Regions from separate parts of the Leclercia sp. AS011 genome, predicted to be linked through region 2. Evidence: predicted binding sites of a transcription regulator. Region 2 holds the regulator's gene; each other region holds the start of a gene.
The links. The regulator CRP, encoded in region 2, controls carbon source genes, mostly activating them, when cyclic AMP is high. The targets are predictions, from matches to a motif close to ATGTGANNNNNNTCACAT.
Positions count from the first base shown of each region.

Region 1: mlc (sugar metabolism global transcriptional regulator Mlc) is a predicted target of CRP. The motif match lies at 7,007-7,024, and genes of this name have one in related genera.
Region 3: azuC (stress response protein AzuC) is a predicted target of CRP. The motif match lies at 7,585-7,602, and genes of this name have one in related genera.

Region 1 covers NZ_JBBCMA010000001.1:1,370,801-1,381,387, forward strand. The annotation lists gene osmY (osmoprotectant ABC transporter permease OsmY) at 107-817, shown strand; gene osmX (osmoprotectant ABC transporter substrate-binding protein OsmX) at 836-1,735, shown strand; gene osmW (osmoprotectant ABC transporter permease OsmW) at 1,745-2,392, shown strand; gene osmV (osmoprotectant ABC transporter ATP-binding protein OsmV) at 2,392-3,540, shown strand; gene clcB (voltage-gated ClC-type chloride channel ClcB) at 3,633-4,943, shown strand; gene bioD (dethiobiotin synthase) at 4,878-5,573, opposite strand; gene mlc (sugar metabolism global transcriptional regulator Mlc) at 5,699-6,919, opposite strand; gene WFO70_RS06405 (LysR substrate-binding domain-containing protein) at 7,047-7,946, opposite strand; gene WFO70_RS06410 (MFS transporter) at 8,069-9,322, shown strand; gene WFO70_RS06415 (DUF1493 family protein) at 9,565-9,894, shown strand; gene WFO70_RS06420 (hypothetical protein) at 10,389-10,587, shown strand, end outside.
Region 2 covers NZ_JBBCMA010000007.1:175,200-185,786, forward strand. The annotation lists gene WFO70_RS20545 (cytosine deaminase) at 1-1,102, shown strand, start outside; gene tsgA (MFS transporter TsgA) at 1,107-2,291, opposite strand; gene ppiA (peptidylprolyl isomerase A) at 2,570-3,142, shown strand; gene WFO70_RS20560 (YhfG family protein) at 3,251-3,418, shown strand; gene WFO70_RS20565 (putative adenosine monophosphate-protein transferase Fic) at 3,408-4,010, shown strand; gene pabA (aminodeoxychorismate synthase component 2) at 4,041-4,604, shown strand; gene argD (bifunctional acetylornithine/succinyldiaminopimelate transaminase) at 4,692-5,912, shown strand; gene WFO70_RS20580 (YccS/YhfK family putative transporter) at 5,947-8,034, opposite strand; gene crp (cAMP-activated global transcriptional regulator CRP) at 8,091-8,723, opposite strand; gene WFO70_RS20590 (OsmC family protein) at 9,033-9,437, shown strand; gene WFO70_RS20595 (phosphoribulokinase) at 9,479-10,348, opposite strand; gene WFO70_RS20600 (YheU family protein) at 10,379-10,587, opposite strand, start outside.
Region 3 covers NZ_JBBCMA010000001.1:592,800-603,386, reverse strand. The annotation lists gene araH (arabinose ABC transporter permease AraH) at 1-968, opposite strand, end outside; gene araG (L-arabinose ABC transporter ATP-binding protein AraG) at 983-2,497, opposite strand; gene araF (arabinose ABC transporter substrate-binding protein AraF) at 2,568-3,557, opposite strand; gene WFO70_RS02795 (DJ-1/PfpI family protein) at 3,872-4,429, opposite strand; gene WFO70_RS02790 (non-heme ferritin-like protein) at 4,973-5,476, shown strand; gene WFO70_RS02785 (anaerobic C4-dicarboxylate transporter) at 5,647-6,990, shown strand; gene WFO70_RS02780 (DUF2766 family protein) at 7,071-7,322, opposite strand; gene azuC (stress response protein AzuC) at 7,420-7,503, opposite strand; gene WFO70_RS02770 (MFS transporter) at 7,716-9,137, shown strand; gene WFO70_RS02765 (RpiB/LacA/LacB family sugar-phosphate isomerase) at 9,180-9,818, opposite strand; gene yecR (YecR family lipoprotein) at 10,113-10,451, shown strand.

The DNA.
Region 1 (10,587 bases), on a different contig from region 2:
TCCCAAACGCTTGCTATAGCTCAATGACCCCTGCCGAATCATGGCATAACAACAGGCAACCGGTGGTTGCTATAACGAACGCATGCGCACAGGGAGATACATCGCAATGCATCCATTATTCAAACGCTCGCTGCTTTTTATCGGCGCGATTATTGTGGTCGTCGCCCTCCTCGTCTGGGGAATTGGGCTGGAGACGATCAAAGCGCGCCAGGTTGACCTGGTCTATCTCGGGCAACAGCATCTGATTTTAGTCTTCTCATCCATGTTCTTTGCCCTGCTGATCGGTATTCCCAGCGGTATTCTGCTGAGCCGTCCGGCGGCCCGGGGTATCGCCGAGTACGTGATGCAGATCTTTAACGTCGGCAACACTCTGCCCCCGCTGGCGGTGCTGGCCCTGGCGATGGTGGTGATTGGCATTGGCGATACCCCGGCCATTATCGCCCTGTTCCTCGCCTCGCTGCTGCCGATTGTACGTAACACCTACGCCGGGCTGTGCTCGGTGCCGGGCTCGCTGCTGGAAGCGGCGAACGGCATCGGGATGACCAAAGGGCAGCGTCTGTGGCAGGTGGAAATCCCTAACGCCTGGCCGGTCATGCTCTCCGGGATCCGCATCGCCACCGCCATTAACGTCGGTACCGCGCCGCTGGCTTTCCTCATCGGTGCCAGCAGCTACGGCGAGCTGATTTTCCCGGGTATTTACCTGAACGACTTCCCGACGCTGATCCTGGGTGCCGCGGCCACCGCCCTGTTCGCCCTGATTCTGGACACGCTGCTCGCGGCGCTGGGTCGTCTGATGAGCCCGCATCTCGCGCGATAATTATAACAAGGAGCTTCTATGAGACTGTTTACCGGCCTGACGGCGCTGTGCGCCGCCGCGCTCTTCTCCAGCCAGGCGCTCGCCGCGCCGCTGATCCTGGCGACCAAGAGCTTTACCGAGCAGCACATTCTTTCGGCCATGACCGTGCAGTACCTGCAAAAGAAAGGTTTTCAGGTCCAGCCGCAGACCAACATTGCGACGGTGATCTCCCGCAACGCGATGATCAACAAGCAGATCGACATGACCTGGGAGTATACCGGCACGTCGCTGATCATTTTTAACCACATCAACAAACGCATGTCGCCAGAAGAGTCGTACGAGACGGTGAAACGCCTGGATGCGAAGCACGGCCTGGTGTGGCTCAAACCCGCCGATATGAACAACACCTACGCATTCGCCATGCAGCGTAAGCGCGCGGAAGCGGAACATATCAACACCATGTCAGAGCTGGTGGCGAAAGTTGAGCAGGTGCGTAAAACCGATCCGGATAACAACTGGATGCTGGGCCTGGACCTGGAATTTTCCGGGCGCAGTGACGGCATGAAGCCGCTGCAGGCCGCCTATAACCTGGAGCTGGACCGTCCGCAGATCCGTCAGATGGACCCCGGTCTGGTCTATAACGCGGTGCGCGACGGCTTTGTCGATGCCGGGCTGATCTACACCACCGACGGGCGCGTGAAGGGCTTCGACCTGAAGGTGCTGGAAGATGACAAAGGCTTCTTCCCGAGCTATGCCGTCACCCCGGTGGTGCGTAAGGACACGCTGGAGGCCAACCCGGGTCTGGAGGAGGCGCTGAACACCCTCTCCGCCCAGCTCAACAACGACGTTATCACCGAGCTGAACAAGAAGGTGGATATCGATCATCAGTCACCGCAGCAGGTCGCCCGTGATTTCCTGCGTAGCAAGCAGCTGCTGTAAGGAGGCGCTATGGATACGGTTCACTACATTATTGATAACTGGGGCTACCTGTTAACCCTGACGCTGCAACATCTCTGGCTGGTGGCGCTGGCCGTGGGCCTGGCCATCATCATCGGTGTGCCGCTGGGCATTCTGATCGTGCGCCACAAATGGCTGGCAACGCCGGTGCTGGGGATTGCCACCATCGTGCTGACCATCCCGTCCATTGCGCTGTTCGGCCTGATGATCCCGCTCTTTTCCATGATCGGTCAGGGTATTGGTGCCCTGCCCGCCATTACCGCGGTGTTTCTCTACTCGCTGCTGCCGATTGTGCGTAACACCCACACCGCCCTCGACAGCCTGCCACCCGGCCTGCGCGAAGCCGGGCGCGGGATCGGCATGACCTTCTGGCAGCGTCTGCGCTGGGTTGAAATCCCAATGGCGCTGCCGGTGATTTTCGGTGGCATCCGTACCGCCGTGGTGATGAACATTGGGGTGATGGCGATTGCCGCCGTCATCGGCGCGGGCGGGCTGGGCCTGCTGCTGCTTAACGGCATTGGCGGGAGCGATATTCGTATGCTGATTGCCGGTGCACTGATGATTTGTCTTTTAGCGATTGTGCTCGACTGGTTACTGCACCGTCTGCAGATCGTTCTGACTCCAAAGGGGATTCGATAATGATAAAACTGGAAAACCTCACCAAACAATTTTCACAGAAAAATGGTCAGGCCATGAAGGCCGTGGACAACGTCAATCTCAACGTGCCTGAAGGGGAGATGTGCGTGCTGCTCGGCCCGTCCGGCTGCGGCAAGACCACCACCCTGAAGATGATTAACCGTCTGATTACCCCGAGCAGCGGCAAGATCCTCATCAATGGTCAGGACACCAGCGACATGGATACCGTCACCCTGCGCCGCAACATTGGCTACGTGATCCAGCAGATTGGTCTGTTCCCGAACATGACCATCGAAGAGAACATCACCGTTGTGCCGCGGATGCTGGGCTGGGACAAAGCCCGCTGTAAAACCCGCGCCGAAGAGCTGATGGATATGGTGGCGATGGATCCGCATAAATTCCTCAACCGCTATCCGCGCGAAATGTCCGGCGGCCAGCAGCAGCGTATCGGCGTGATCCGCGCCCTGGCGGCGGATCCGCCGGTACTGCTGATGGATGAGCCGTTCGGCGCGGTCGACCCGATTAACCGCGAGGTGATCCAGAACCAGTTCCTCGAGATGCAGCGCAAGCTGAAAAAGACCGTGATGCTGGTGAGTCACGATATCGACGAGGCTCTGAAGCTTGGCGACCGCATCGCCGTCTTCCGCCAGGGGAAAATTGTCCAGTGCGCCAGCCCGGACGAACTGCTGGCCAAACCGGCGAACGAGTTTGTCGGCTCGTTTGTCGGCCAGGACCGGACCCTGAAGCGCCTGCTGCTGGTATCGGCCGGGGATGTGACCGACCAACAGCCGACCATCACGGTGCGCCCGGCCACGCCGCTGCCGGAGGCCTTCGCCACGATGGACGATAACGATATTCGTGCCGTGACCGTGGTGGATGAAAATGGCAAACCGCTGGGCTTTGTAAAGCGCCGGGAAGCGCGCCATGCCAGCGGCACCTGCGCCGATCTGATCCACCCGTTCCGCATGACCGGCAAGGCAGAAGACAACCTGCGCGTGGTGCTTTCCCGTCTGTACGAGAGCAACACCAGCTGGATGCCGATTGTCGATGAGGACGGGCGCTATAACGGGGAGATTTCCCAGGACTATATTGCGGAGTATCTCAGCTCTGGCCGTACCCGCCGGGCGCTGAATATTCATAGCGAGAGCTAATACTGTAAGCCGGGCCCTGCCCGGCTCTTTACGTTGCTAACCCCACGATTTCCCCGCACAATATTGTATCTTTCCTGTTTGTGCGTATCTCCATGCATCGACTTCATGCTTACCCTGACATCCGCGCGATGTTTCGCAGGCTGCTGATTGCCACCGTGACCGGCGTACTGGCTGCGCTGGCCGTGGCACTGTTCCGTCACGCCATGACTCTGCTGGAGTGGCTGTTCCTGAGTAACGAAAGCGGCAGCCTGGTGAATGCCGCCAGTACGCTTGCGCCCTGGCGACGCGCGCTGACGCCCGTGCTGGGTGGGCTGGCGGCGGGGTTGCTGCTGTGGGGCTGGCAGCGGATGACCGCTCAGCGCCCGCATGCCCCCACCGACTATATGGAGGCGCTGGAGACGGACGACGGACAGTTTGACTACGGTGCAAGCCTGGTGAAATCCCTCGCATCGTTACTGGTGGTCGCCAGCGGAAGCGCCATTGGTCGTGAAGGGGCGATGATCCTGCTGGCCGCCCTCGCCGCCTCGTTTTTCGCCCGGCGGTTTACGCCAAAATCAGAATGGAAACTGTGGATCGCCTGCGGAGCCGCCGCCGGGATGGCCAGCGCCTACCACGCCCCGTTAGCCGGTAGCCTGTTTATTGCCGAGATCTTATTTGGCACCCTGATGCTGGCCTCGCTCGGCCCGGTGGTGATTGCCGCGGTGGTGGCGCTGCTCACCACCCGCCTGCTCAGTCCCGGGGCCACCACGCTGTATGAGGTGCATCTGAGCGAAGCGCTGACCGGGGTGGATTACGCCCTGATGGTCGGCATGGGCCTGCTGGCGGGCATCTGCGGCCCGGCGCTGATGTGGCTGATGGACGTCAGTCACACCCTGTTTCTGCGCCTTAAACTCTCGCCGCCGTGGCAGCTGGCGCTGGGCGGGCTGATCGTCGGACTGCTGTCGCTGCTGACGCCCAAAGTGTGGGGCAACGGCTACAGCGTGGTGCAGGCGTTTCTGATCGCGCCGCCGCTGCTGTCGGTGATTGCTGGGGTATTCATCTGTAAGCTGCTGGCCGTCCTCGCCAGCAGCGGCTCGGGGGCACCGGGCGGGGTATTCACGCCGACGCTGTTTGTCGGCATGGCGACCGGGATGCTGTTTGCCCAGCTCTTTATGCTGTGGTTGCCCGGCGCTGACACTGCGGTTTTACTGGGACTGGCGGGGATGGCGACGTTGCTTGCCGCCACGACGCACGCACCGATCATGTCGGCGCTGATGGTCTGTGAAATGACCGGGCAGTATCTGCTGCTGCCCGGCTTGCTGATTGCCTGCGTGGTGGCGTCGGTCCTGTCGCGGACGTTACGCCATAACTCGATCTACGGACAACACACTGCCGAGAGTCGAGAGGTCGATATAGTGCGCTAGGTCGCGCTGCTCTGCCCGGGGCAGATACGGCAGCTCGCCCACCAGCGGACCGGGCAGTTTTTTACTCAGCACGTCAATGATTTCGGCATAGTGGGCAAGGCCCGGGTTGATGCGGTTTGCCACCCAGCCAACCAGCGGCAGGCCGTCATTGGCGATGGCCTGCGCCGTCAGCAGGGCATGGTTAATACAGCCTTCCTGAATGCCCACCACCATCAGTACCGGGAGTTGCTCCTGCACCACCCACTCTGATAACGGGCGCAAATCATTCATCAGGCTGCGCCAGCCGCCGGTCCCTTCCACCACCACGTGATCGACCTGCTCGCTCAGGCTGGCGAGCCCGTCCGACAACAGGGTGTAATTGACCCGCCCGCTGTGCGCCACGCTGCTCTCATCTTCACTGAGGGCAATCGGGTTGACGGCGTGATAAGGCAGTTCAATCGAGGAGACGCCTTGTAATACCAGCGCATCTTTATTGCGCAATCCCTCTGGCGTCTCTTTACTCCCTTTTGCTACCGGTTTGTACCCTGCAACGCGCTTACCGCTGGCCATCAGGGCTTGCAGTAAGGCGCGGGACACCACCGTCTTCCCGACAGAAGTATCAGTACCCGTTACAAAGAAACGCTTAAGCATCACTCACTCCACCGTTATGCTCTGGAAATATAAATCAAGGAAATAATTCAGTGGAGGAAGTCTAAGGCATGCGCTATCCGCTCAGTTTGAGATAGCGCAATTTTTGGTAAGACTACAGGGATCTGTTAACCCTGTAGCAGACGGATCAGCAGGGAGCCGTTGTACATTGCGTCTTTCACCAGCGCCGCACCGGCCATCGTCCCCTGATTGGTAAACTGGGTGCTCTCCACCACGATATGTTTACTGTAGGCCGGAAGGGACTGCTGGCGGATGGAGTCGGCAATCGCCGGGAAGAGGACATCCGCTGCCTGGCTCAGGGGCGAGCCAATCAGGATCTTTTGCGGATTAAAGAGGTTAACCATGATGGCAAGGATCCGCCCGACGTTGGTGCCGACGCCGGTAATGATATCTTTTGCCAGCAGATCGCCCTGCTGGGCGGCCGCACAGAGCGACTCCAGCGTCAGGGGCTGCCCGTGGAGCGTGGAGCTCATCGACTGGCTGAGACGGAGTTGGGCCAACTCCAGCACGCTATCCACGCTGGCGATGGTCTCCAGACAGCCGTGGTTGCCGCAGTAACAACGCTTGCCGTAGGGATCGACCTGCGTGTGACCAATCTCCACCAGGCTGCTGCTCCCGGCGTGTAACAGGCGACCATCGGTGATCACCCCGGCCCCCACGTTGTGGTCAATCACCACCTGAATCACGTCCCGCGCCCCGCGTGACGCCCCAAACAGCGCCTCGGCCATGGTCCAGGCGCTGATGTCATGCTGAATATAGACCGGCACGCCGGTGTGGTTCTTCAGCACCTCGCCCAGCGGCATCTCTTTGACGTCGTCATAGAAGGGCATCCGGTGGACAATGCCGTTTTCGGTATCGATGATGCCGGGCATGGTGATGGCGATGGCGGTGAGACGCTCCAGCTTCTGCTGGTGGTGAATAAAGAATTGATCGATAAGCGCGGTGATCCGCACCTCAAGGGGCTGTTCGGCCTTCAGCGCCAGCGGGAGTTTATCCTCCACCACCAGCTTGCTGCTGAGGTCGCGCAGCGCCAGGTAGATCTCCCCCCGGCTGATGCGCAACGAGAGGTAGTGCCAGGCTTCGGTTTCCACCACCAGCCCCACCGCCGGACGGCCACGGCTGCCCGGCTCCTGAATTTCCGTCTCCTGCACCAGATGCGCTTCGAGCATTTCTCGCACAATCTTGGTGATACTGGCAGGTGCCAGTTGCGCAAGGCGGGAAAGATCGATGCGCGAGACCGGCCCAAGCTGATCAATCAGGCGATATACCGCACCCGCATTGGTCTGCTTAATCTGATCGATATGCCCAGGCTGACTATCAGCAACCACCACGTACTCCCTTATTTTCGAGCTTCGAAATAAACTGTGGGCTATGGTGAAGCACTTCTACAGTAATCGTCAAATTTTTACTTAGCCTTGTGATTTACAGCACATTTTTACCCGCTTTTTTTGCGGCTTAGCCGCCTGATGCAGCGTTAAGTAAAAGGTTTTTGAAACGTTGTGCCGCGGCGCTGAGCTCGTGGTGCTTCGACCATACCAGCCACATCTCGGAGATCGCGTCCGGTTCGGCTATCGCCACCCAGCGCATTTCGTTCAGCTGCAGGCGCTTGAACGACGCTGGCAGGATCGACACCCCCAGCCCCGCCGCCACCAGCCCGATAATGGTCATCGCCTCGCCCACCTCCTGGGTGATGATCGGCGTGACTCCGTAGCGGCGCAGCAGCCCCAGGATATCGTCATACAGGCCGGTGCCGACATGGGGGTCGAAAAAGACAAACGGCTCATGGGCCAGCTCCGCCAGCGAAACTGCAGGCTTAGCCGCCAGGGGGTGGTCCCGGTGGATCATCGCCAGCAGCGGCTCGCGCAGCACCCGCTGCCAGGCCAGGGTGTCCGGCAGTTGGGTATTCCGCATCAGACCAAGGTCGAGGGAGCCTTCGCTCAGGGGGACGATCTGCTCCCGGGTGTTGATCTCCCGGGTCTGAATATGCACATCCGGCGAGAGGCGGCGAAACGACGACAGGGTTTGCGAGATGGCGCGGATAAAGGGCGCGGAGGAGGTAAACCCAAGGCGCAGCTCCCCGGTTTCGCCATGGTGCAGGCGTTCTGCCCGGGCGGCCGCCTCGTCCACCTGGCTCAGGATCTGGCGACTGTCGGCCAGAAACTGGCGTCCTGCCGCCGTCAGCGCCACGCTACGGTTGGTGCGCGCCAGCAGACGCGCCCCAACCTGCTGCTCCAGAGCCTGAATCTGCTGGCTCAGCGGCGGTTGCGAGATATTCAGCCGCGCCGCCGCGCGTCCAAAATGCAGCTCCTCAGCGACGGCGACAAAGTAACGCAGATGACGAAGTTCGATATTCATACTTTCAACATATCATTTGAGATTATTAATATATTAGACAGAATATTTACATTTTCCTACTCTGATCCCTGTGGTCATACCCGTCACCAGAAATCACGGGGATGTTGAAGCAAGGAACTTACGTGAGTCGTACAACAACGGCTGATATCGCCCCGACAGATGATATCGATCGCTTACCGGCCAAATCCCGGCCGGTGCAGTTAATCAAACGCGGCACCCCGCAGTTTATGCGCGTCACTCTGGCGCTCTTCTCCGCCGGACTCGCGACCTTTGCCCTGCTCTACTGCGTGCAGCCCATCCTGCCGGTATTATCCCAGGAGTTTGGCGTTACGCCCGCCAGCAGCAGTATCTCGCTCTCGATTTCCACCGGAATGCTGGCGGTGGGCTTACTCTTTACCGGCCCGCTGTCGGACGCCATCGGGCGTAAGCCGGTGATGGTTACCGCCCTGCTGCTGGCCTCGGTCTGTACCTTACTGTCAACCATGATGACCAGCTGGCACGGCATACTGATTATGCGTGCGCTGATCGGCCTCTCTCTTAGCGGCGTGGCGGCGGTGGGCATGACCTATCTCAGCGAGGAGATCCACCCCAGCTTTGTCGCCTTCTCGATGGGGCTCTATATCAGCGGGAACTCTATTGGCGGGATGAGCGGACGGCTGCTGAGCGGGGTCTTTACCGACTTCTTCAGCTGGCGGATAGCGCTGGCGGCGATCGGCTGTTTTGCGCTGGCATCGGCGCTGATGTTCTGGAAAATCCTGCCGGAATCACGCCACTTTCGCCCTACCGCGCTGCGGCCCAAAACGCTGCTGATTAACTTCCGCCTGCACTGGCGCGATCGGGGCCTGCCCCTGCTGTTCCTGACCGGATTCCTGCTGATGGGCTCGTTTGTCACCCTCTTCAACTACATTGGCTACCGGCTGATGCTCGCCCCCTGGCACCTGAACCAGGCGCTGGTCGGCCTGCTGTCCGTGGCCTATCTGACCGGCACCTGGAGTTCACCGAAAGCCGGGGCCATGACCACCCGCTTCGGACGCGGCCCGGTGATGCTGGCCTCAACGGCCATTATGCTGGCCGGGGTATTGTTGACCCTGTTGGGCAACCTGTGGGTGATTTTTGCCGGGATGCTGCTCTTCTCCGCCGGTTTTTTCGCTGCCCACTCGGTCGCCAGCAGCTGGATCGGCCCGCGCGCGCGTCGCGCCAAAGGCCAGGCGTCGTCGCTGTATCTGTTCAGCTACTATCTGGGCTCCAGCATCGCCGGGACGCTCGGCGGGGTATTCTGGCACCAGTATGGCTGGAACGGCGTGGGGGCGTTTATTGCGTTGATGCTGTGCGGGGCGTTGCTGGTGGGCAGGAGTCTTCATTGCCGTTTGAAATGAGATCATGGTCTGGTGAGCACCCTTTCCCTGGCTTAAATTACGACTCCGTGCTGGTGCCTAACGAGTCAGGGGTTTATCGTTTTTAATCTTACCAAACTATTTATCAAGCATTATTAAACAATGGCTTAATGCACATTGTTCATTTACTCATTATGGCTTACAGGTTAGGCTTTAAATGGATTCTCCACATTAAACCCAAGGGAAAGAGAATATGGCAATTCCGTCTTATCCCGGGCGACAAGATGATGACCGATGAAGATGTGATTACCTGGTACTGCGAACGCTTCAATAAGCCTGCCCTGATAACCAGGAAGACATGGCCCGTCTCCCTTGAAACAAGCCTCTCCACGGGTAATTACGTCTGGGCAAGTGAGACAGGGGCAGACATCATGAGTGAATATTTTAAACGCTTTGAAGTGGACCCTTCTAACTTCGACTTTTACAAATATTGGCCTGAGGAGACATTTATCCTTTACGCCTTATTTACTAGCGGAAAGGATGATGAAGCAGAACCCCTGACACTTGGCATGCTAGTTGAGTCTGCAAAAGCAGGCCGATGGTTGTATGACTGAAAAGGGGCATTTTTGCCCCTTTTTTATATTCGTGCTCTGGTTGTAGTCAGGTCCGTCATTCTCCTTGTCTAAGAAGAGCTGGCTCTTATGCAATTAAGCGTGTCATAGATGGTGCAATTAATCGTAATCTTGCTGAGACATCTCACATTCTTGAAGACATTGGATTAAAAGACCAAATCTGGAGCAAGGTAGAAGATTTTGCTAATGAACATGGTGGTGAATTACCATCAAAAGAACAGCTTAAATCTATTGTTCACGATGAAATTGATTCCTTCTTTGAAAATGAAGCTCGTACTACTGGTCAGAAAATACAGGATTCTATTAAGGCAAGTGGTAATGTTGCCAAGAAATACAGTAATGCTGTAGCGGCCTACTTCAGTAGCAATCAGAGTCAAAATTAAAACATTCATCAGAGTAATATTAGCCTCCTATCTACTTGGAGGCTATATGATTTGTTTAAATAATGATTTTGTTGTTAATAAGGTGTTAGGACTATGAGCGAATTGTTCCTGTCTGTATTTGGTGTTGCTGCTGCAATAGCTTTCATCTTCTATCGTATGGGCTACACACAGGGTCACAGAGGTGCTCATTGTGGTAATGCCACACGTTCTATGGCTGAGCTTGAAAAAGCTGTTAACAGTGCTTCTATGGTGCTTAAATCAGAACGTGAAACTGCTGATTTCTATAGAACTA
Region 2 (10,587 bases):
CGAGCCGAACTGGAACCAGTCCGGCACGCTGTTTGAGGGCATCGAACGCTGGGCGGAGCGCAAGGCGCTGCTCAGCCATGAGGATGTCAAAGCCCGGGCGTGGAAGACTCTGAAGTGGCAGATCGCCAATGGCATCCAGTTTGTGCGTACCCATGTGGACGTCTCCGACCCGACGCTCACCGCCCTGAAGGCGATGCTGGAGGTGAAGCAGGAGGTGGCTCCGTGGGTCGAGCTGCAGATCGTGGCCTTCCCGCAGGAGGGGATCCTCTCTTATCCCAACGGCGCCGCTCTGCTGGAAGAGGCGTTACGGCTGGGGGCCGACGTGGTGGGCGCCATCCCGCACTTTGAGTTCACCCGCGAGTACGGCGTGCAGTCGCTGCATATCGCCTTTGAACTGGCGAAGAAGTACGACCGACCGCTGGATATTCACTGTGATGAAATTGACGACGAGCAGTCGCGGTTTGTCGAAACGGTGGCAACGCTGGCGTATGAGGCGGGCATCGGTCCGCGCGTGACTGCCAGCCATACCACCGCCATGCACTCTTACAATGGGGCTTACACCTCGCGGCTGTTCCGCCTGCTGAAGCTCTCCGGGATTAACTTCGTCGCCAATCCGCTGGTGAATATTCATCTGCAGGGGCGCTTTGACGACTACCCGAAACGGCGGGGTATCACCCGCGTGAAGGAGCTGCTGGAGGCGGGGGTTAACGTCTGCTTCGGCCATGACGACGTGTTTGACCCCTGGTATCCGCTGGGCACCGGCAACATGTTGCAGGTCCTGCATATGGGGCTGCACGTCTGTCAGATGATGGGCTATCAGCAGATCGACAGCGGGCTCAATCTGATCACCCACAACAGCGCGCGAACCTTTGGCCTGAGCGATTACGGTATCGAAACGGGCAACCCGGCTAACCTGGTGATCCTGCCTGCGGAGACGGGCTTTGATGCGGTGCGCTGTCAGGTGCCGGTGCGCTGGTCGATTCGTCAGGGAAGGGTGATTGCCACCACGCAGCTGGCGCAGACGTGGATCCAGATGGATAACGGCGGGGAAGAGGTGTGCTTTACCCGAAACAGCCCCTCTGCGGGAAGCAAAGGGGCGTGAGTAATCAGTGCGTCGCTGCGCCAGTGTTGTGCTGACGGTGGCGGGTCACAAAGCCCAGCACCAGGCACATCACGAACACCACGGCATAGAGACCGTTAGCGGTGTGTAACGCCGCCAGCGGGCCGCTGTGGGCCACAATCGGGCCGGTGACCACGAAGGTCAACATGGTGCCGATGGTGCCGCAGGTGAGTACGAAGTTAACCAGTTTCGGCGAGGCTACTTTGGTCTGCAGAGAGCCCAGAGTAATGATCGAGGTGTAAATGGCGCTGGAGAAGAAGCCGAGCGTCAGGATAAACCACGGCATATGTTCCGGCGAACCGTTGATGAACAGGTACATCAGCACGGTGGCAGCACCTGCCAGCACGGTGAGGATCCGCTGCAGATCGAAGAAGCGCAGGATAAAGCTGAACGCCCACATGCCGAACATGTACGACATCCAGAAGTCACTCACCAGCTGACCAGCATCGTTCAGGCTCAGCCCCAGTCCTTTGGCGTACTCCGGCACCCAGGAGATAAAGCCCAGCTGGCCGAGGATATAGCACAGGGCCGCAACGGAGAGGAACAGCACCCCAATACCCCACTTCTCTTTCACCACCGGCTCGCTGGTGGTCTGGGCTTTTTTGCCGAGAACAGGGAAGTCACAGCCGAAGGTCAGGACAAAAATCGCCACATAGACCAGACCGATGCAGGCGTAAACCCAGTACCACTCGATGCTACGGGCCAGCAGCGCCGCGGCCACCATCGGGAAGATCATCCCGGCCATGCTGAAGAAGGAGTCGGTGAACAGCAGACGCGCCCCGCGCTGGCGGCCTTCATACATGTGGGTAATGAGAAATGTCCCGATGGACATGGTGATCCCGCTGACCAGCCCGAGGACAAACATAGCGGCGGAGAACAGGGCGATGCTGTGGCTGAGCATCAGGCCTGCGACGGCGGCGACCATCAGCACAAAGCCGAAACGGAGCTGCGTTTTCAGCGGGACAATTTCCATCAGCCAGGCGTTCAGGAAAATGGAGATCAGGATCCCGGCGTTAAGGAAGGTGAAGGTGTTACTCATGCTGGAAACGGGCAGGTTGAAATAGTCTGCGATATTTCCCATCACCATCCCGGTGACGATCACCAACGCACCGGTAAGGGCGTAGGAGAAAAAGCTGATCCATGTGAGCTTGATACGATTGCTGTTAGTCATGACTGGCCTGTGAATAGAAAGGTAAAGCGCGTTGACGGCGCTGCGAGCGGCCAGATTTTAAGCGTGAATGTGATCTAATTAAATCTTTTATGATTAATTAAACGAAAATTGCAGTTTTTGGTGTGATTTAGATCACGTTAATGCCTGTGGCGTCAGTTTGCCCGACGGTTACATCTGTTTCAAATGCGTAAAATTAGGTAAATGGCTGGCCTGGATTCATACTGCTCTTTAGAATCAAGCCATTCGCTTTCTTTACTGCGCTTTGTTAAGGAATTCTCATGCTCAAATCAACCCTGGCGGCTGTTGCGGCTGTACTCGCACTCTCAGCCCTCTCTCCTGCTGCGCTGGCCGCCAAAGGAGACCCGCACGTTCTGTTGACCACCTCTGCCGGTAATATTGAGCTGGAACTGAACAGTCAGAAAGCCCCCGTTTCCGTGAAAAACTTCCTCGATTATGTGAACAGCGGTTTTTATAACGGCACCACCTTCCACCGCGTGATCCCGGGCTTTATGCTGCAGGGCGGTGGCTTCAACGAGCAGATGCAGCAGAAACAGCCGAACCCGCCAATCAAGAACGAAGCGGACAACGGCCTGCGCAACAGCCGCGGCACCATCTCTATGGCGCGTACTGCCGATAAAGACAGCGCCACCAGCCAGTTCTTCCTCAACGTGGCGGATAACGCCTTCCTCGACCACGGCCAGCGTGATTTTGGCTATGCGGTGTTTGGTAAAGTTGTGAAAGGCATGGACGTGGCCGATAAAATTTCTCAGGTGCAGACGCACGACGTCGGCCCTTACCAGAATGTGCCGACAAAACCGGTAGTTATCCTCTCTGCGAAAGTCCTGCCTTAATCCCTGATGGCGCGGGCAGTTGTTGCCCGCGTTGCCTTTACCGCCCTGCGAAACCGCAGTTTGCTGCTTATACTTGTGGCAACACGAGCACAATCAGGGAGGTAACAGGTGAAAAAGCTCACTGAAAAACAAAAATCCCGTCTCTGGGAACAGCAGCGAAACAGGAATTTCCAGGCCAGCCGCCGCCTTGAAGGGGTCGACAGCCCGTTGGTCACGCTCAGCGCAGAAGAAGCCCAGCTTCGTCTTGAAGCGTTAAGGGGGCAGCATGAGCGATAAATACGGCAACGATCGCGATCCTTACCTCTACCCGGAACTGAACGTGATGCGTAACCGGCTGGGCATTCGTCAGGCCGAACGTCTTGCGCAGGCAGCCTATGAATTCACCGCGCTGCGTGCCGCCACCCTGAGCCTCGGGCCGCTGTTGCGCGGTCTGCCGCACCTGTGCGCTATCCACCAGCATCTCTACCAGGATATTTTTGACTGGGCGGGCGATATTCGTGAGATGGACATTTACCAGGGCGATACCCGCTTCTGCCACTTCGCCTATATCGAAAAAGAGGGCAATGCCCTGATGCAGGATCTGGAGGAGGAGGGATATCTCGTCGGGCTGGAGAAAGATGAGTTCATTAACCGCCTCAGCCACTACTATTGCGAAATCAACGTCCTGCATCCGTTCCGCATCGGCAACGGGATTGTGCAGCGCATCTTCTTTGAACAGCTGGCGATCCATGCCGGATATCAACTCGACTGGCGTGACATTGACCCTGAAGAGTGGGCCCAGGCCAACCAGAGCGGTGCGATGGGGGATCTGAGCGCGCTGAATACAATCTTCAGCAAAGTGGTGAGCGAAGCCCGGGAAACTGAGTAGAATAGGGCGGCCATTTTTTCGGGAGCCGCCATGATTCTGCTGATTGATAACTACGATTCCTTCACCTGGAACCTGTACCAGTATTTTTGCGAGCTGGGGGCGGAGGTGGTGGTCCGGCGCAACGACGTGCTTTCTCTGGAAGAGGTCGCGGCGCTGAACCCGCAGAAAATCGTGATCTCTCCCGGCCCCTGCACGCCGGATGAATCCGGGATCTCGCTGGCGGTGATCCAGCACTATGCCGGTAAATTGCCGATCCTCGGCGTCTGCCTCGGGCACCAGGCCATCGCCCAGGTCTTTGGCGCGACCATTGTCCGTGCCGCCAAAGTGATGCACGGCAAAACTTCTCCGGTGACGCACAATGGGACGGGGGTCTTCTCTGGCCTCAACAATCCCCTGACCGTGACCCGCTATCACTCCCTGGTTATTGATCCGCCCACCTTACCCGACTGCTTTGAGGTGACGGCCTGGAGCGAGACCCGGGAGATTATGGGTATCCGCCACCGGGAATGGGATCTGGAAGGGGTGCAGTTCCACCCGGAAAGCATTCTCAGCGAACAGGGACATCAGCTGTTGGCTAATTTCCTCCAGCGTTGATTTTTAGTTGCCATAAAGTGATTTTTTAAGCATATTTCGTGATTATATTTTCACTTCTGCTTCTTGCTTAAAAAAGGGTGGGGTTACATGGCAACTGAACAATCTGCAATTACGCGCGCAACATTCGATGAAGTTATCCTGCCAATTTATGCACCGGCTGAGTTTATCCCGGTGAAGGGCAAAGGCAGCCGCGTCTGGGATCAGCAGGGTAAAGAGTACATTGATTTTGCGGGCGGTATTGCGGTGACGGCGCTAGGCCACTGTCACCCGGCGCTGGTCGAGGCGCTCAAAACCCAGGGTGAAACCCTGTGGCACACCAGCAACGTCTTTACCAACGAACCGGCGCTGCGTCTGGGGCGTAAAATTATCGACGCCACCTTTGCCGAGCGCGTGCTGTTTATGAACTCCGGCACCGAAGCCAACGAAACGGCCTTTAAGCTGGCGCGCTACTACGCCTCCACCCGCCACAGCCCGTTCAAAACCAAAATCATCGCCTTTCACAACGCCTTCCACGGCCGCTCGCTGTTTACCGTGACCGTGGGCGGTCAGCCAAAGTATTCCGATGGCTTTGGCCCGAAACCGGCCGACATCATTCACGTGCCGTTTAACGATCTGCATGCGGTAAAAGCGGTGATGGACGATCACACCTGCGCGGTGGTGGTTGAGCCGATCCAGGGCGAAGGTGGCGTGACGGCGGCGACGCCGGAATTCCTGAAAGGGCTGCGCGAGTTGTGCGACCAGCATCAGGCCCTGCTGGTGTTTGATGAAGTGCAGAGCGGCATGGGCCGTACCGGGGATCTGTTTGCCTATATGCACTACGGCGTGACGCCGGATATCCTGACCAGCGCTAAAGCGCTCGGCGGCGGTTTCCCGGTCAGCGCGGTGCTCACCACCCAGGATATCGCCTCGGCGTTCCACGTGGGCTCACACGGCTCCACCTACGGCGGAAATCCCCTGGCGTGCGCGGTGGCAGGCGCGGCCTTCGATATCATCAATACCCCGGCGGTGCTGAGCGGCGTTAAGACGAAACGCGAGCAGTTTGTGAAGCACCTCCAGCAGATCGATGCCCAATATGATGTTTTCAGCGATATCCGCGGCATGGGCCTGTTGATTGGCGCTGAGCTGAAACCGCAATACAAAGGCCGGGCGCGCGATTTTCTCTATGCCGCCGCCAGTGAAGGGGCGATGGTCCTCAACGCCGGGCCGGACGTGATGCGCTTTGCGCCGTCGCTGCTGGTGGAGAGCGAGGATATCGACGAAGGGATGAGCCGCTTTGCGCAGGCGGTGAAGCGCGTGGTTCAGGCGTAGGCCCGTGCAAGCGTAGCGCCGCCGGGCACAAACGTTAATACGGCGTGCGCTTCAAACGCCGGATCAACCAGATCCCATGATGCGGACGCTGACGCCATGCCACTGACGAAATAGTGTGCATGGTGTTCAGATGCCCCAGTACGCGCTGAAGGTGTTGCTCCAGCGTGCTCATGGGGCCTTGCGTCAGGGTCTCTGGCGCTTCCAGAATATTGCTGTCCCCACTCTCACCCGGCGCGTCATACTCCAGACGCTGCTGACAGCGCTGAAGCGCAATTTCACACGACTGCAGATAACGCTGCGCCAGATCTGGCGTCAGCATCGTATGCTCCCGCGCCAGCGTCGTCATGGCGTTGATATGCTCGACGATAAACTGGCTGTGCGTTACCCACAGCTTCATATCCGCCAGATACGCCGAATTGAAGCCCGGCTCCTGCATCGCCTGGTTGAGGGAGTTGAACAGGGCGTTGTGCGCCTGGTTGACCTTCATGCGCTGCCAGGCCAGGGGTGTCGGCTGCGGATCGTCGCTGAGGATCAGGCGGATAGCCTCCTGATCGGCCTCCAGCGCGTCGTGAGCGTTCTGGCGCAGCAGCCCGCTCTGCCACTGCGGCCACAGCCAGACCATCCCGCCGAAGGCAATCAGGCAGCCAATCAGGGTATCGGCCAGCCGGGCGATAATAAACTGCTCGCCGTTCAGGGTCAGCAGCTGCAGGGTATACACCGCCGTAACCGTAAAGCCCACCGTCGCCCAGCCGTAGCTCTTGCGAATGATCAGGTAGCTCACCAGGGTTACCATCAGCATGCCGGCAAGGGTGTACCCCTCCGGGACGTGGAAGTGCAGAGTGACACCGGCGATAATCAGTCCCGCCAGGGTCCCGGCCGCCCGGTGGAGAATTCGCACCCGCGTCGCGCTGTAGCCGTTTTGCGTCACCAGCAGCACGGTCATTAAGATCCAGTAGGGTTTTGGCAGGTGCAGCGCCACGCCCATCAGGCTGGCGATACTCAGCATCACGCTGATGCGCGCCGCGTTACGCAGGGCGGCAGATTTTAGCGACAGGTAGCTTCTCAGGGCGGGGAGCAGCGGCAGCCGTTTCTGTTTGTCAGCCATCAGGTCGCGCGGATAGAGCGGACGCTGCGTGCGCAGCACGCGGGCAATCCGGCTGAAGTGCCAGGCGCAAAACTGCCCCACCGGGTTATCAGGGTGCTGACGGGCGATTTTCTCCAGCGCGCCAAGCTGCTTGTCCATAGAGAAACGGGTGGGGTAGCGATGATAGAGAATGTCGTCGGCCAGCACCCGCAGACGGGCCGCAACGGTCTGCGCGTTCCAGCGGATCACCGCTTCGGCGTGGCTGCGCTCCACCAGCTTTTGCACCTCCTTCGGGTGATGCAGGCTGACGGAGATGTGCTCCTGCAGATCCAGCCCCACCTGGAAGGTGCGCAGCAGGCGTTTGTATTCATGATTTCTGTTGGCCGCCAGCATATGCAGCTGCTGATAGCAGAGGCTGATCAGGTCCACCACCTTCTGCTGGCGGGCCAGCAGCGGCGGCAACGATTTTTCAGGATCGGTGTGCTGCGTCAGCAGGGTGTATTTGGCTTCGCAATACTCTGCCAGCTGTTGATAGAGCACGCTCAGCGACTCTCGCAACGGCTGTTCGCGCCACATCCAGAACCAGAACCAGTTAAACAGCCCGTACCAGAGGGTGCCCAGCGTATAGAGGAGTAGCGGCTCCCAGACCGGCATGTTCCCCGCCAGACTCAGGGTAAAGATAGCCGCAATCAGCGAGGCGGGCAGCAGCCGGGCATGCAGGGCGCTGATCTCAGCCGTGACCCCCAGCGTCATCGCCAGCACGGTCAGAATGAGGGGCAGCGGAATATCCCGGGCCAGCAACAGCTGCACGGCCAGGCTACAGCCGGCGAACAGGCAGCCGCCAATGGTCAGGCGTTTAAAAAAGCGTTTATGCGGGGTGTCCAGACCGGCAATGTTGCAGCAGGCAGGAACGAGAGAAAAGAGCAGACCTTGTTGCAGATGACCGAAGATCAAACCCACAGCCACGGGGAGACACAACACCAGGGTTTGCCGCAGTGCGTAGTTAACTTCCGGGTGATAAATGAGCCTGCGCCACATGGGGATAGAGACAAAAACGGCGTGTCATCCTGCGATGCCACGCCGTTTTAGCGGAATTAACGTGTTCCGTAAACCACGATGGTTTTACCGTGGGCAGAAATCAGGTTTTGATCTTCCAGCATTTTCAGGATACGACCCACTGTCTCACGAGAACATCCGACGATCTGACCAATTTCCTGACGGGTAATTTTAATTTGCATACCGTCCGGGTGGGTCATGGCGTCTGGCTGTTTCGCCAGGTTCAGCAGGGTCTGAGCGATGCGGCCCGTTACGTCGAGGAAGGCGAGGTTACCCACTTTCTCGGACGTGACCTGCAGACGGCGAGCCATCTGCGAAGAGAGGCGCATCAGGATGTCCGGGTTGACCTGGATCAGCTGGCGGAATTTCTTATAAGAGATCTCAGCCACTTCACAGGCAGTTTTAGCACGAACCCAGGCGCTACGCTCCTGACCTTCTTCAAACAGGCCCAGTTCGCCGATGAAATCTCCCTGATTCAGGTAAGAGAGGATCATCTCTTTACCTTCTTCATCTTTGATCAGCACTGCCACTGAGCCTTTGACGATGTAATACAACGTTTCCGCTTTTTCACCCTGGTGAATCAGCGTGCTCTTCGATGGGTACTTATGAATATGGCAATGAGACAAGAACCATTCGAGAGTCGGGTCTGTTTGCGGTTTGCCAAGCACCATGCGCTGTTATCCTCTGTTATAAGCTGTCTCCAGAGTCTGGCTCTGTACCTGTACTCTGGGGTTACAATCGAATTCTTTCCCCTGCCTGGGGACTGGCTGTCACAATAATTAGCAGCCTGTAATGTGTGATGTCCTCTGCATACATGTGCAACGTCAATGTATTACTGTAGCATCTCGACTGTTTTAGCATAGCTTTTGCCGCCTGTCTCCTGGTGTCTCGCTTCAGCTTGATGCAGGTCGACTTCCGTTGTCAGAATTGTTACTGACGCGTAATCTGTCAGGAAAAATGCACTCCTGGAGTTAATACAAATGCAAGCACGTGTGAAATGGGTTGAAGGGTTAACGTTCCTCGGTGAGTCGGCTTCCGGGCACCAGATTTTGATGGATGGCAACTCCGGTGACAAAGCGCCAAGTCCGATGGAAGTGGTCCTGATGGCGGCAGGCGGATGCAGCGCGATCGACGTGGTGTCGATCCTGCAAAAAGGGCGTCATGATGTGACTGACTGCGAAGTAAAACTGACCTCAGAGCGTCGTGAAGAGGCACCGCGCCTGTTCACCCATATCAATCTTCACTTCGTGGTGACCGGTAAAGAGCTGAAAGACGCGGCGGTATCCCGTGCGGTGGATCTCTCAGCCGAGAAGTACTGCTCCGTGGCGCTGATGCTGGAGAAAGCGGTCAAGATTACCCACTCGTATGAAGTGATCGGGGCGTAATCCCATTGCCCGGTAGGCGTAGCGCCACCGGGCAAAAATCCTCAATCGATCTTCTTGCCTTCCATCAACCGCTGCACCAGCGGCGTCATGATTAACTCCATCGCCAGCCCCATCTTCCCGCCCGGGACCACCAGCGTATTGATGTGCGAAATAAACGAACCCTGCAGCATCGCCAGCAGCCAGGGGTAATCGATATTGTCCAGATTGCGGAAATGGATCACCACGAAGCTCTCGTCCAGCGACGGGATGCCTTTGGCAGCAAAGGGGTTAGAGGTATCCACGGTCGGGACGCGCTGGAAGTTAATGTGGGTGCGGGAAAACTGCGGCGTCAGGAAGTTGATGTAATCCTCCATCGAGCGCACCACGGAGTCCATCACCGCCTCGCGGGAGTGGCCGCGTTCGCTGGTATCCCGCGTCAGCTTCTGGATCCACTCCAGGTTCACAATAGGGACTACACCTACCAGCAGATCGACATGGCGCGCCACGTCGTGCTGTGGCGTCACCACCCCGCCATGCAGGCCTTCATAAAACAGCACGTCGGTGGGTTCCGGCAGGGGCTGCCAGGGGGTGAAGGTGCCCGGCACCTGGTTCCAGGGGACCGCTTCGTCATAGGTATGCAGGTATTTGCGCGCCTGGCCGGTGCCGCTTCGCCCGTATTCGGCGAAGGTTTGCTCCAGCAGGCCAAAGTCGTTGGCATCCGGGCCAAAGTAGCTGATGTGTTTGCCCATATCCCGGGCTTTGCGGATAGCCATGTCCATCTCAGGACGGGTGTAGCGGTGAAAGCTGTCGCCTTCCACTTCCGCGGCGCGCAGATGCAGCTGGGAGAAGATCTTACGAAAAGCGAGGCTGGTGGTGGTGGTACCTGCACCACTCGACCCTGTAACGGCAATAACCGGATGTCTGGCGGACATAGCAACTCCCTGAGTGGAAAGAGGTCGCGGTTAACCGCGAAATTGATTGCGAGGCATGATGTTGACGGTTTCGTGCAGCTCGGACCATACGACCAGCACCTCACCGCTTTGCAGCTGGCGCCTGACGTCGGCGACCTTCTGCTCAAGCGAAAGCTCCTGTTCACCATAATCGGTGCCTTCGCGTAACACAAAGCTTTCAATCAGATTATCCAGCGTTTCGGGAGCCAGATCTTGCCAGG
Region 3 (10,587 bases), on a different contig from region 2:
TTGGCTTTTTGTTTGTAACGGTCGAAGATCACCGCTGCAAGCAGGATCAGGCCACGTACCACGTACTGCGAGAACGGAGAGATGTTCAACAGGTTCATGGCGTTCTCTACCGTCCCCAGGATCAGGATCCCCGCCACCACATATGAGATTTTTCCGATGCCGCCCTTCAGCGATACGCCGCCTAAAACGCAGGCAGAGATGACGATCAGCTCATAACCGATGGAGGTCATCGGCTGACCGCTGGTCATACGCGACGCCAGGATAATCCCCGCTGCCGCCGACACCAGGCCGGAGAGCACGAAGATAATGATCTTGGTGCGGACCACCGGAACACCGGCCAGACGCGCCGCCTCTTCATTACCACCAATTGCCAGGGTATTACGGCCAAAGGTGGTTCTGTTCAGCAGGAAACCAAAGATAATCAGGCAGCCGACGGTGAGCCAGATAGGCGCAGGCAGACCGAGCCAGTTGGCGTAGCCGAGGGTGAAGAAGCGCTCGTCTTCAATCCCCACCGCTTTACCGTCAGAGATGATATAGGCCAGCCCGCGCACGATTTGCATGGTGGCAAGGGTAGTGATCAGGGCGTTGATTTTCAGGCGTGCAATCACGAAGCCGTTCACCAGCCCGCTGAGCACCCCGAGCAGCAGCCCGGCCGCCACGCCAATCCACAGGCTTTCGGTCATGTTGATGACCACCGCGGTGGTGACCCCGGCGCAGGCGATGACCGAGGCCACCGACAGGTCGAAGTCGCCGGACGCCAGACAGAACAGCATCCCGCAGGCGACCATCCCGGACATGGAGATCGCCAGGCCCAACCCCTTCATATTAATGAAGGTGGCAAAGTTAGGTACAAAAATGGCGCAGCCGAGGAACAGCACGGCGAAAACCACCAGCATGCCGTATTGATCCCAGATCCGCCCGAAGCTGAAGGCCGATTTCGGCGCTCCGGAAGTAGTGACAGAGGACATCTTATTCTCCTTACTCAGGCGACAGCCTGGCTGACTTTAGGCATGGCGAGGCTTAACGCCTGCTGTTCATTCGCCTGTTCATGAAGCAATTCACCGGCAATGGCCCCTTCACGCATCACCACGATTCGGTCGGCCACACCCAGCACTTCCGGCAGGTCGCTGGAGGCAAAGAGCACCGCCACGCCACGTTTTGCCAGGGCGTAAATCACGTTATAAATCTCATGCTTCGCCCCCACGTCGATGCCGCGGGTCGGTTCATCCAGCAGGATCACCTTCATCTCTTCCGACAGCCAGCGGCCGAGGATCGCCTTCTGCTGGTTCCCGCCGGAGAGGTTCATGATCAGCTGCTCAGCGCCCGGGGTTTTGATGTTCAGCGAGCGAATGTGGTGATTGGCATTGCTGACCTCCCAGGTGTCGTTAATCAGACACCCTGCGCGAATGGTCTTGCGGCGCGCCGAGATATTGATGTTGTCCCGCACCGAGTGCACCGGAATGATCCCCTCGGCTTTACGGTCTTCCGGGCAGAGCATCATCCCCGCACGAATGGCGTGCGCCGGTTTCTGAATATCGACCGGCTGGCCGTCGATAAAGACCTGGCCGCCGGTGATGCGGGTGCCGCCAAACAGCCCTTTCATCAGCTCGCTGCGCCCTGCCCCCACCAGCCCGAACAGGCCGACAATCTCGCCGCTGCGCACGGTGAGGCTGATTGGGGTGCGCACGCCCGGAGCTTTCACCTCTTCCAGACGCAGCAGTTCGCCGCCGTACTGGCGTGGCTCCCAGTGGTAGATATCGCCCAGTTCGCGACCCACCATCGCCTGCACCAGCTGGTCATGGTTGACCTGCTGCATATCGGTGAAGGTGCGAACATAACGGCCATCCTTGAAGACGGTGATTGCATCGCTGAGGGCGAAGATCTCTTCCATACGGTGCGACACGTACAGAATGATGCGTCCCTCTTTACGCAGCTCGCGGATCACCCGGAACAGGTTCTCGATTTCGCGCGCCGACAGAGAGCTGGTCGGTTCATCAAAGGCGATGACTTTGGCATTGCGCGCCAGCGCTTTGGCGATTTCCACCATCTGCCACTGGCCGATGGAGAGATATTTCAGCGGGGTCTGCGGGTCGATATCCAGCCCAAGGTGCTTAAGTTGCAGACCGGCTTCATAGTTGAGCAGCGAACGGTTCACAAAACCGCCCTTGTGCGGGAGCTGCCCGAGATAGATGTTTTCCGCCACCGTCATCTCCGGTACCAGATGCAGCTCCTGGTAGATGATGGCGACGCCAGCGTTCAGCGCGGCAGTGGTGTCCGCAAAGGCGACCTCTTTGCCCTGTAACGCCAGGGTGCCCGTCGTGGGGGCATAGTTACCGCTGAGGATCTTCAGCAGCGTGGATTTTCCAGCGCCGTTCTCTCCCATCAGGGCATGGACCTGACCCGCATAGCAGTCAAAGCTGATGTCGGTAAGCGCATTGACACCGGGAAAGGTTTTGCCGATGCCGCGAAATGAGAGATAGGGTTCAGACTGTTGCATAACGTCTCCGGGGATCGAGTAGTGAACGTCTGGCCCCCCCATGGCTTGCGGGGGGCGCAATCACAGTAAATTACTTACCGCCCAGTCCTTTTTTCTCCAGCTCGGCTTTGAAGTTGTCACGGGTGATCAGCACCACGTCGGTCACTTCAGTATATTTCGCCGGCTCTGCCCCTTTGGTGACCCAGTTGTAGAGCATTTCGCTGGATTTGTAGCCGTGAACGTCCGGGCTTGGCAGCAGGGAGCCGTAGAAGCCAGTCGCCTGGGCTTTAGAGAGTTCGCTCACTGCATCCACGCCATTGATGCCGATACCGACAACGTCTGCCGCTTTGAAGCCCTGGCCTTCGGTAGCGCGCACGCCGCCGAGCACGGTGTTGTCGTTCATCCCGACCACCAGCCAGTGTTTCACTTCAGAGTGCTGAACCAGCATGGAGTTGGCCGCATCGAAAGCGCCCGGGATATCGTTAGATTTGGTTGGCACTTTGTAGATCTGTTTTTCCGGGAAGCCGGCGGCTTTCAGGGCATCCATCGAACCGGTAGTACGGCGGCGGGCGGTATCCAGCTCGTCGGCGGTAATGGCCATTACGGCGGTGTCTTTCACATCCCAGCCGCGTTTTTGCATCTCTTTATACAGCTCCTGGCCCTGACGCTCGCCGATTTTGGTCGCCGCCATCATCACCAGCGGCACGGTGTCCATCGGTGCGCCTTTGGCGTTGACGAACTGGTCGTCCACCGCGATAACCTTCATGTCATAGCCGCGCGCTTTCGCCACGATGGCGGAGCCCAGTTTTGGATCCGGAGTACAGATGACAAACCCTTTCGCGCCGCTGGCCGCCAGGCTGTCGATGGCGTTCAGCGTTTTTTCACCGTCCGGTACAGCAATTTTGATCACTTCAAAGCCCAAATCTTTCCCGGCTTTATCAGCGAATTTCCACTCCGTCTGGAACCATGGCTCTTCCGGCTGCTTCACCAGGAAACCGAGCTTTAAGTTCTCCGCCATAGCGGATTGTGACATAACGGCAGCCAGACCGATGGCCGCCAGCGCTTTAGTAAATTTGTGCATGGTTAACTCCAGCTTTAGCGTTCTAATATGTAGGGGAAACAACATCTCAATTCTGCTTAATCGGACTTAAAACAAGGCATTAGCGCCATGCGTGTTTAAACCGCATTAGCTTGAGATAGTTTTAGCGGGAAATTAATCATCCATAAGAGAGCGCCATCACACGGCAGAATTACAGTAATTGCGTACATACATTCAGCGAAAAATGACATAAATCGAAGGGGATTTGTCAGACAATTCGAAAGGGGCAAAGCAGATTAGTCCATAAGATCAGCTAAGATATCCTTGTCAGACGGGCGCAGGCGCGCCCAACGATCTTACCAGGGATAGTAGATGTGCTCGGCATGGTCGCGCACCGGGGCTTCATCCCTCAACAGGCGCGCAGAGAGGGTCAGCGCGAAGTCGAAAGCCAGGCCCAGACCTTTGCCGCTGATGAGGTTGCCGTCTTCCACCACCGGGGCATCGACATAGACGCCGTCCTCAACGCCCTGCCAGAGATCGCCTGAACAGACATAGCGACGCCCTTTCAGCAACCCGTTCCCCCCCAGCACCCGCGCGGCGGCGGAACAGATCGGCGCGATAATCTTGCCCGCTTCGTCATGGGCGGCGATAAAACGCACCACGTCGGCGCTGGCGGCGAGATTGACGCTGCCCTGCGGCCCGCCCGGCAAGACCACGGCATCATAGTAAGTATCAATTTTCTCGCTCAGGGTACTGTCCGCAACCATCGGGATTGAATGGTAGCTCACCACCGCGCGCGACCCGGCGCAGGCCAGGGTTTCTACCTCAATGTTGAGACGGCGCAGGATATCAATGGTGATGATCGCTTCCGCCTCTTCAAATCCGGGTGCCAGCAGCACCGCAACCTTTGCCATAAGAACTCCGCTAGTTATGAAGATAAAACAATGTTTCATTTTCACAGAGTGCCGGTCGGTAAACTTCCTGCGGGATCACATATCGCACTATTTTCTACAAAAATGATCCTGCGCAATTTTCCTCAGATGTAAGTTTTTACTCATAACAAGAATTATCTTCCTCCCGCCTGGCAGAAATAATTATCCATTTAATTGCTAAGCGCATTTTTCGCTGCTACACGATGAAAGATAAATCAATATTATCAATTAAACTGTTCTAAATTCATACAAAACAATAAATAACAATGACTTGTATGTTGCTGGTTTTTGTCTGACTCGCGCAGAATCCTTCACTGTTGGTAATTCCCACCAGGAAGTAAGGTTTAGTAAGAATATATTTATGAGGATTTTCTTATGCCCCTTCTACTGTTATTATATTTTTAAGAGATTTCTGAAGTGAATTAGAGATCACATACAGGGAAAACAGAATGCTTTTATTCTGTAGTGAACTATCGTTAATGATGATTATTTTTAGGTTACATAAACGAAGAAAAGGGAATGGATATGGCTGTCTCGGATATGATTAACAAGCTCAACACGCAGATGAACCTGGAGTTTCACGCGTCAAATCTCTCTTTGCACCTCAGCGAGTGGTGTTCTGAACATCATCTGACCGGTTCCGCGACCTTCCTGCGCAGCCAGGCGCAGAGCAACGTCACCCAGATGATGCGCGTTTTCGATTATCTGAAAGCATCGGGCGCTATGCCGGTTGTGAAACCCGTTGATATGTCTGATGAAGACTGTACCTGCCTGGAAGCGGTGTTCCAGCGCACGCTGGAAGAGTATGAACAGCGCTGCCTGACGCTGAATGAACTGGCGGATGAAGCGCGAAAAATGCAGGATATCTCCACGCTCAACTTCCTGCACGATATTGAAAAAGAGCAGCAGCAGGATGGGGTATTACTGAAAACTATCCTCGATGAAGTTCGCCAGGCGCGTCGCACCGGTATGGGTCTGGAACAGACCGATCGCCACCTGCTTAACGTCGTCAACTGCCAGCACCACTGATTCTGCACTTCACGTTTCTTACCCGGCCTGTGCCGGGTAAGTTTGTTACAAAAATGCAACCAACCCTTTGCTTTTATTAATCTTTAACAAATCCGATCTGGCTCCCACCGAATAACCCTTCTCCGTGTAATGATTTGCGAAAATTTCATTTTCACAGACGAGGGAAACGTATGATTACCGTTGAATTTGTTGTCATTATTCTGTGCCTGCTCATCGGCACCCGGTTCGGTGGGATGGGACTGGGGCTGATAAGCGGTATTGGTCTGTTTATTCTCAGTTTTGTCTTTGGGCTCCAGCCCGGCAAGCCTCCGGTGGACGTCATGCTGACGATCCTGGCGGTCATTGGCTGCGCGGCCACCTTGCAGACCGCCGGTGGGTTAAACGTGATGATGCAGTTTGCCGAACGGCTGCTGCGGCGACATCCGCAACACATTACCCTGCTCGCCCCCTTCACCACCTGGATGCTCACTTTCCTCTGCGGAACTGGCCACGTGGTCTATACCATGTTCCCAATCATCGCCGATATTGCGCTGAAAAAAGGCATCCGCCCCGAGCGCCCGATGGCAGTGGCATCCATTGCCTCGCAGATGGCGATCACCGCCTCGCCGGTGTCGGTGGCCGTCGTCTCGCTGGTCTCCATTCTGGCCGCGCAGCACGGGGTGGGTCAGGCATTTGGCATACTGCAGATCCTCGCGATTTCTGTCCCGGCCTCGCTGGCCGGGGTAGCGATTGCCGCCCTCTGGAGTCTGCGCCGCGGCAAAGATCTGGCCGACGATGCGGAGTTTCAGGCCCGGCTGCAGGATCCTGAGCAGCGTAAATTCATCTATGGCAGCACCGACACCTTGATGAATCAGCGCTTCCCGAAGCAGGCCTACTGGTCGACGTGGATCTTCTTTGCCGGGATTGCCGTCGTGGTTGTGCTGGGTGCCCTGCCCGAGCTGCGTCCTGCCTTTGAGGTAAAAGGCAAAATGACGGCGCTGTCGATGAACCTGGTGATCCAGATGATGATGCTGATTGCCGGGGCGGTGATGCTGATGGTGTGCAAAGTGAATGCTGCGGCGATCTCCAACGGGGCGGTGTTTAAGGCCGGGATGGTGGCGATTTTCTCGGTCTTTGGCGTGGCATGGATGAGCGATACCTTTTTCCAGGCGCATCTGGATGAGCTGAAGATGGCGCTGGAAGGGGTAGTAAAAAGTCACCCCTGGACCTATGCCATTGTGCTGTTCCTGGTCTCGAAGCTGGTCAATAGCCAGGCGGCAGCCCTGACCGCCGTCGCGCCGATGGGGTTAATGCTGGGGATCGATCCGAAGATGCTGATTGCCTTCTTCCCGGCGTCTTATGGCTATTTCGTTCTGCCGACCTATCCCAGCGACCTTGCCTGCATTGGTTTTGACCGCTCGGGCACGACGCGCATCGGCAAGTTTATTATCAACCACAGCTTTATTCTGCCGGGGCTTATCGGGGTAAGCTGTGCCTGCGCGGTGAGCTACCTGCTGGTGCAGACCTTCCTCTAACCCGCATTCCGGGCGACCCCAGGTCGCCCGTTCACATTATTCTCACAAAACCATTTCTAAATTCAAAACGTCGGTTTATTTTAGTGAGACTCGCCCTGCGGGGTGAACTTCAGTTCAATCAGGGCAATGGCTTTCTGTACGGCGCGCAGCGTGACGGGGTCGGCCGAGGCAGGATTGCTGGCGAAATCGATGTTTCTCAGCTGGCTGGACATCTTCTCGCGCACCTCAGCGGGGGCGATGATTTCAATGACATCAAGGATTTGTTTGATGACCAGCTGGCATGCAACGACGTCAGAGATCAGTTCCTGATCGGCACTCAGGTTTTGAGACATAGGCTTCTCCTGTTTGAAAGGCCGCCATAGTAGCAAAACCGCCGCCCGGATGCGGCCTGCAGGCATAAAAAAACCTGCCGTAGCAGGTTTTTTCTTATCAGAACATCGCGCCTGGCGGTACGTCCTTGAAGGTCTTGCAGTAGGATTCAAACATGCTTTTCAGGATTTTGCGCAATTTCATCATTATGCTCCGGCTAAATGTTATGCAGGTGTTATTGTTGATGCGCTAATAATATGACCCCCATCACAAAAATCAATGATTTTGTGATATTCATCACGCCAGTTTATTTAAAATAAAACGGCGTTCCTGTTAAAAATAAATATAAATCATGTCATTAGCAGCATGTTTGTTCCTGTAAATTTTTAAAAAAAATTTGATGTGGCAGAGGAAAAATGACCGAAAACATCTCCGGTAAAGCGACCAGCGGGATCTCTCCCGCTGCGCTGTTGGTAGCGGGTGCCTTCTTTATGGAGTTTCTCGACGGGACGGTGATCGCTACCGCGCTGCCCGATATGGCGAGAAGCTTTGGCGTGCAGGCGGTGGATCTCAACATCGGCATCAGCGCCTATCTCATCACCCTCGCGGTGCTGATCCCCGCCAGCGGCTGGATCGCCGACCGCTTTGGTGCCCGCAAAGTCTTCACCCTTGCGCTGGCTATCTTTACCCTCGCCTCGGTGCTGTGCGGCCTCGCCACCAGCGTCGACCAGTTCGTCGCCATGCGCGTCCTGCAGGGGATGGGCGGCGCGCTGATGGTGCCGGTCGGACGGCTGGCGGTGCTGCGTACCACCCCGAAACATCTGCTGATTACCGCCATCGCCACCCTCACCTGGCCCGCGCTGGTGGCACCGATCATCGGCCCGCCGCTGGGCGGGTTTATTACCAGCTATGCCAACTGGCGCTGGATCTTCTTTATTAACGTGCCGCTGGGGCTGATTGCCATCGTGCTGGCGCTGCGCATTATCCCGGACATCTATGAAGAGACCCGTCGCCCGTTCGACACCCCGGGCTTTATTGCCACCTCGGTGGCGATGGTGAGCCTGGTCTGTGCCATGGAGATGATGGGGGCGCAGGAGGTAAATACGCTAATCACCTTCGCGCTGCTGGCTGTCGGGATGGCTACCCTGATCTATGCCCTGCGGCATTTCAGGCGCGCCGAATGGCCGATGATCCGCCTCGACGCCCTACAGGTGCCCACCTTTCGCGTGACGATGTATGGCGGATCGCTGTTTCGCGCCTCCATCAGCGCCGTTCCCTTTTTACTGCCGCTGCTGTTCCAGGTGGGATTCGGCATGGACGCGTTTCACTCCGGTCTGCTGGTGCTGGCGGTATTTGTCGGCAACCTGACCATCAAACCGGCGACCACGCCGTTGATTCGCGGGCTGGGCTTTAAAAAGCTGCTGCTGATCAACGGGGCGCTCAACGTGCTGGCCCTGCTGGCCTGCGCGTTTCTGACGCCGCAGACGCCGGTATGGGCGATCATGCTGGTGCTCTATCTGGGCGGCGTATTTCGTTCCATTCAGTTTACCGCCATCAGCACCCTCGCCTTTGCCGACGTCCCTTCCCCGCAGATGAGCTATGCCAATACCCTGTTCTCTACCGCTACCCAACTGGCGGTGGGGCTGGGGATCACGCTGGGTGCTATCGGGATCCGTATCGGAGAGCTGTGCAGTGAGATGCTCGGGATAGCGGCGCTTCCGGGGATCAGCTTTCGGTTGGCGTTTGTGGCGATTGCGCTGGTCTGTCTGCTGGGGATGTTTGATACCCTGCGGCTGGTGAAAGATGCCGGCAGCGCGGTATCCAGAAAACAGGCATAAAAAAAGCCAGCGTATGCTGGCTTTTTCACAGGTGCTGGCAACTTAGCCGATAAGACCGCGGACAAAAGCTTCGATCTCTTTATCCTGGCAGTTCTCGAAGAAGCACTGCTGGAAACGCTGACCGGTTACTGCCGTTTTGACCAGCTCTGGATCGATCGCGCGCAGGGTGTCGAGATAGTTCTCTTTAACGACCGCGGCTTTCACCTGGTTCAGGATGCCGGCGTTGCGAACCTGAGGCTCTTTACGCTCTGGCGGATAACCTTCGCCGTTACGCCCGGTGAAGGCTTTTTCGAAGATGAAGCGCACGTTCAGCTCTGCGCCCCAGCCGAAGCCTTTGGCGAATGGCAGGGAGAGCGCGTTACCATTGTTGATCTGGGCGAACAGGAACGCATCCGCCGGATCGATACAGTAGCCGCACACCACGCCCGGGTGGATGTTCAGGGACATCAGCGCGCCCTGGCCGGTACCGCAACCGGTCACCACGAAATCCACCGCTTTCGAGTTCAGCAGAATGCTCGCCATGATGCCCAGGTGAATATAGGTCAGGTGGTGATCGTTTTCGTCGCTCATCCCAACGTTGTAGACCGGGAAACCTTTCTCTTCAGCAACGGCGTTCAATTCCTTGAGGATGATGGCGTTTTTTGGCGCCTGGCTGTTTTCCATCATCAGTGCAATTTTCATTCTTCGTCTCCTGAATGCGATGCGGGGCATCCCGCTGTGAATAGCTTACCTGTTCAACCTTACTACTAAGCAAACACACTTTCAAATTAAGTGAAAAATAGTTTCAAAAAACAAAGATGCGCTCACAATTTTGTACTCAGGCGCATTTTTTCCCACGGAGAAAGACGAGATGGCACAGAATTGAAGGAGCCAGCGGTCGTGGCAAAGAGAAAGGGCAGAACAGGTGTTTAATCCTGGCATTGCGGTGCACATCAGCCGCTAGTATAAGGTATTTCAACGCATTCAGAGTGTTCTATGAAGAGATTATGCACTGGCGGCCTGCTCCTGTTACTGGCAGGCTGCGGCGTCACCCGGCAAGCAGAAGTCAGCAGCGTCGACGTCACGTCAGGCGTCGTCATGCTCAATTACGATCAGGCTATGTTGCAGAACGCCCGCTATGATGATTACGTCACCAGCGGCACCGCAACCCGTGAATGCCAGACCATGGGATACAGCACGGCGATGGCCTACGGTCAGCCGGTTAAAACCTGTAGCCTGATTAGCGGCTCGCTGTGCCTCAATGAAACCATGACCATCCAGTACAAATGTTATGGCTATGCCCCGCCGCCCGTCGTCACGACGTCCGCCTGGTAATAATTCCGTTGCCAGCGATCCCGCTGGCAATAATATTTTAAACACGAAACAGAATAATTCTCATTAATATAACTTAATCAGCCGCAATGCGTTTTATTCCCATTCGTATTATGATTGTTTAAATATTTATTTTACT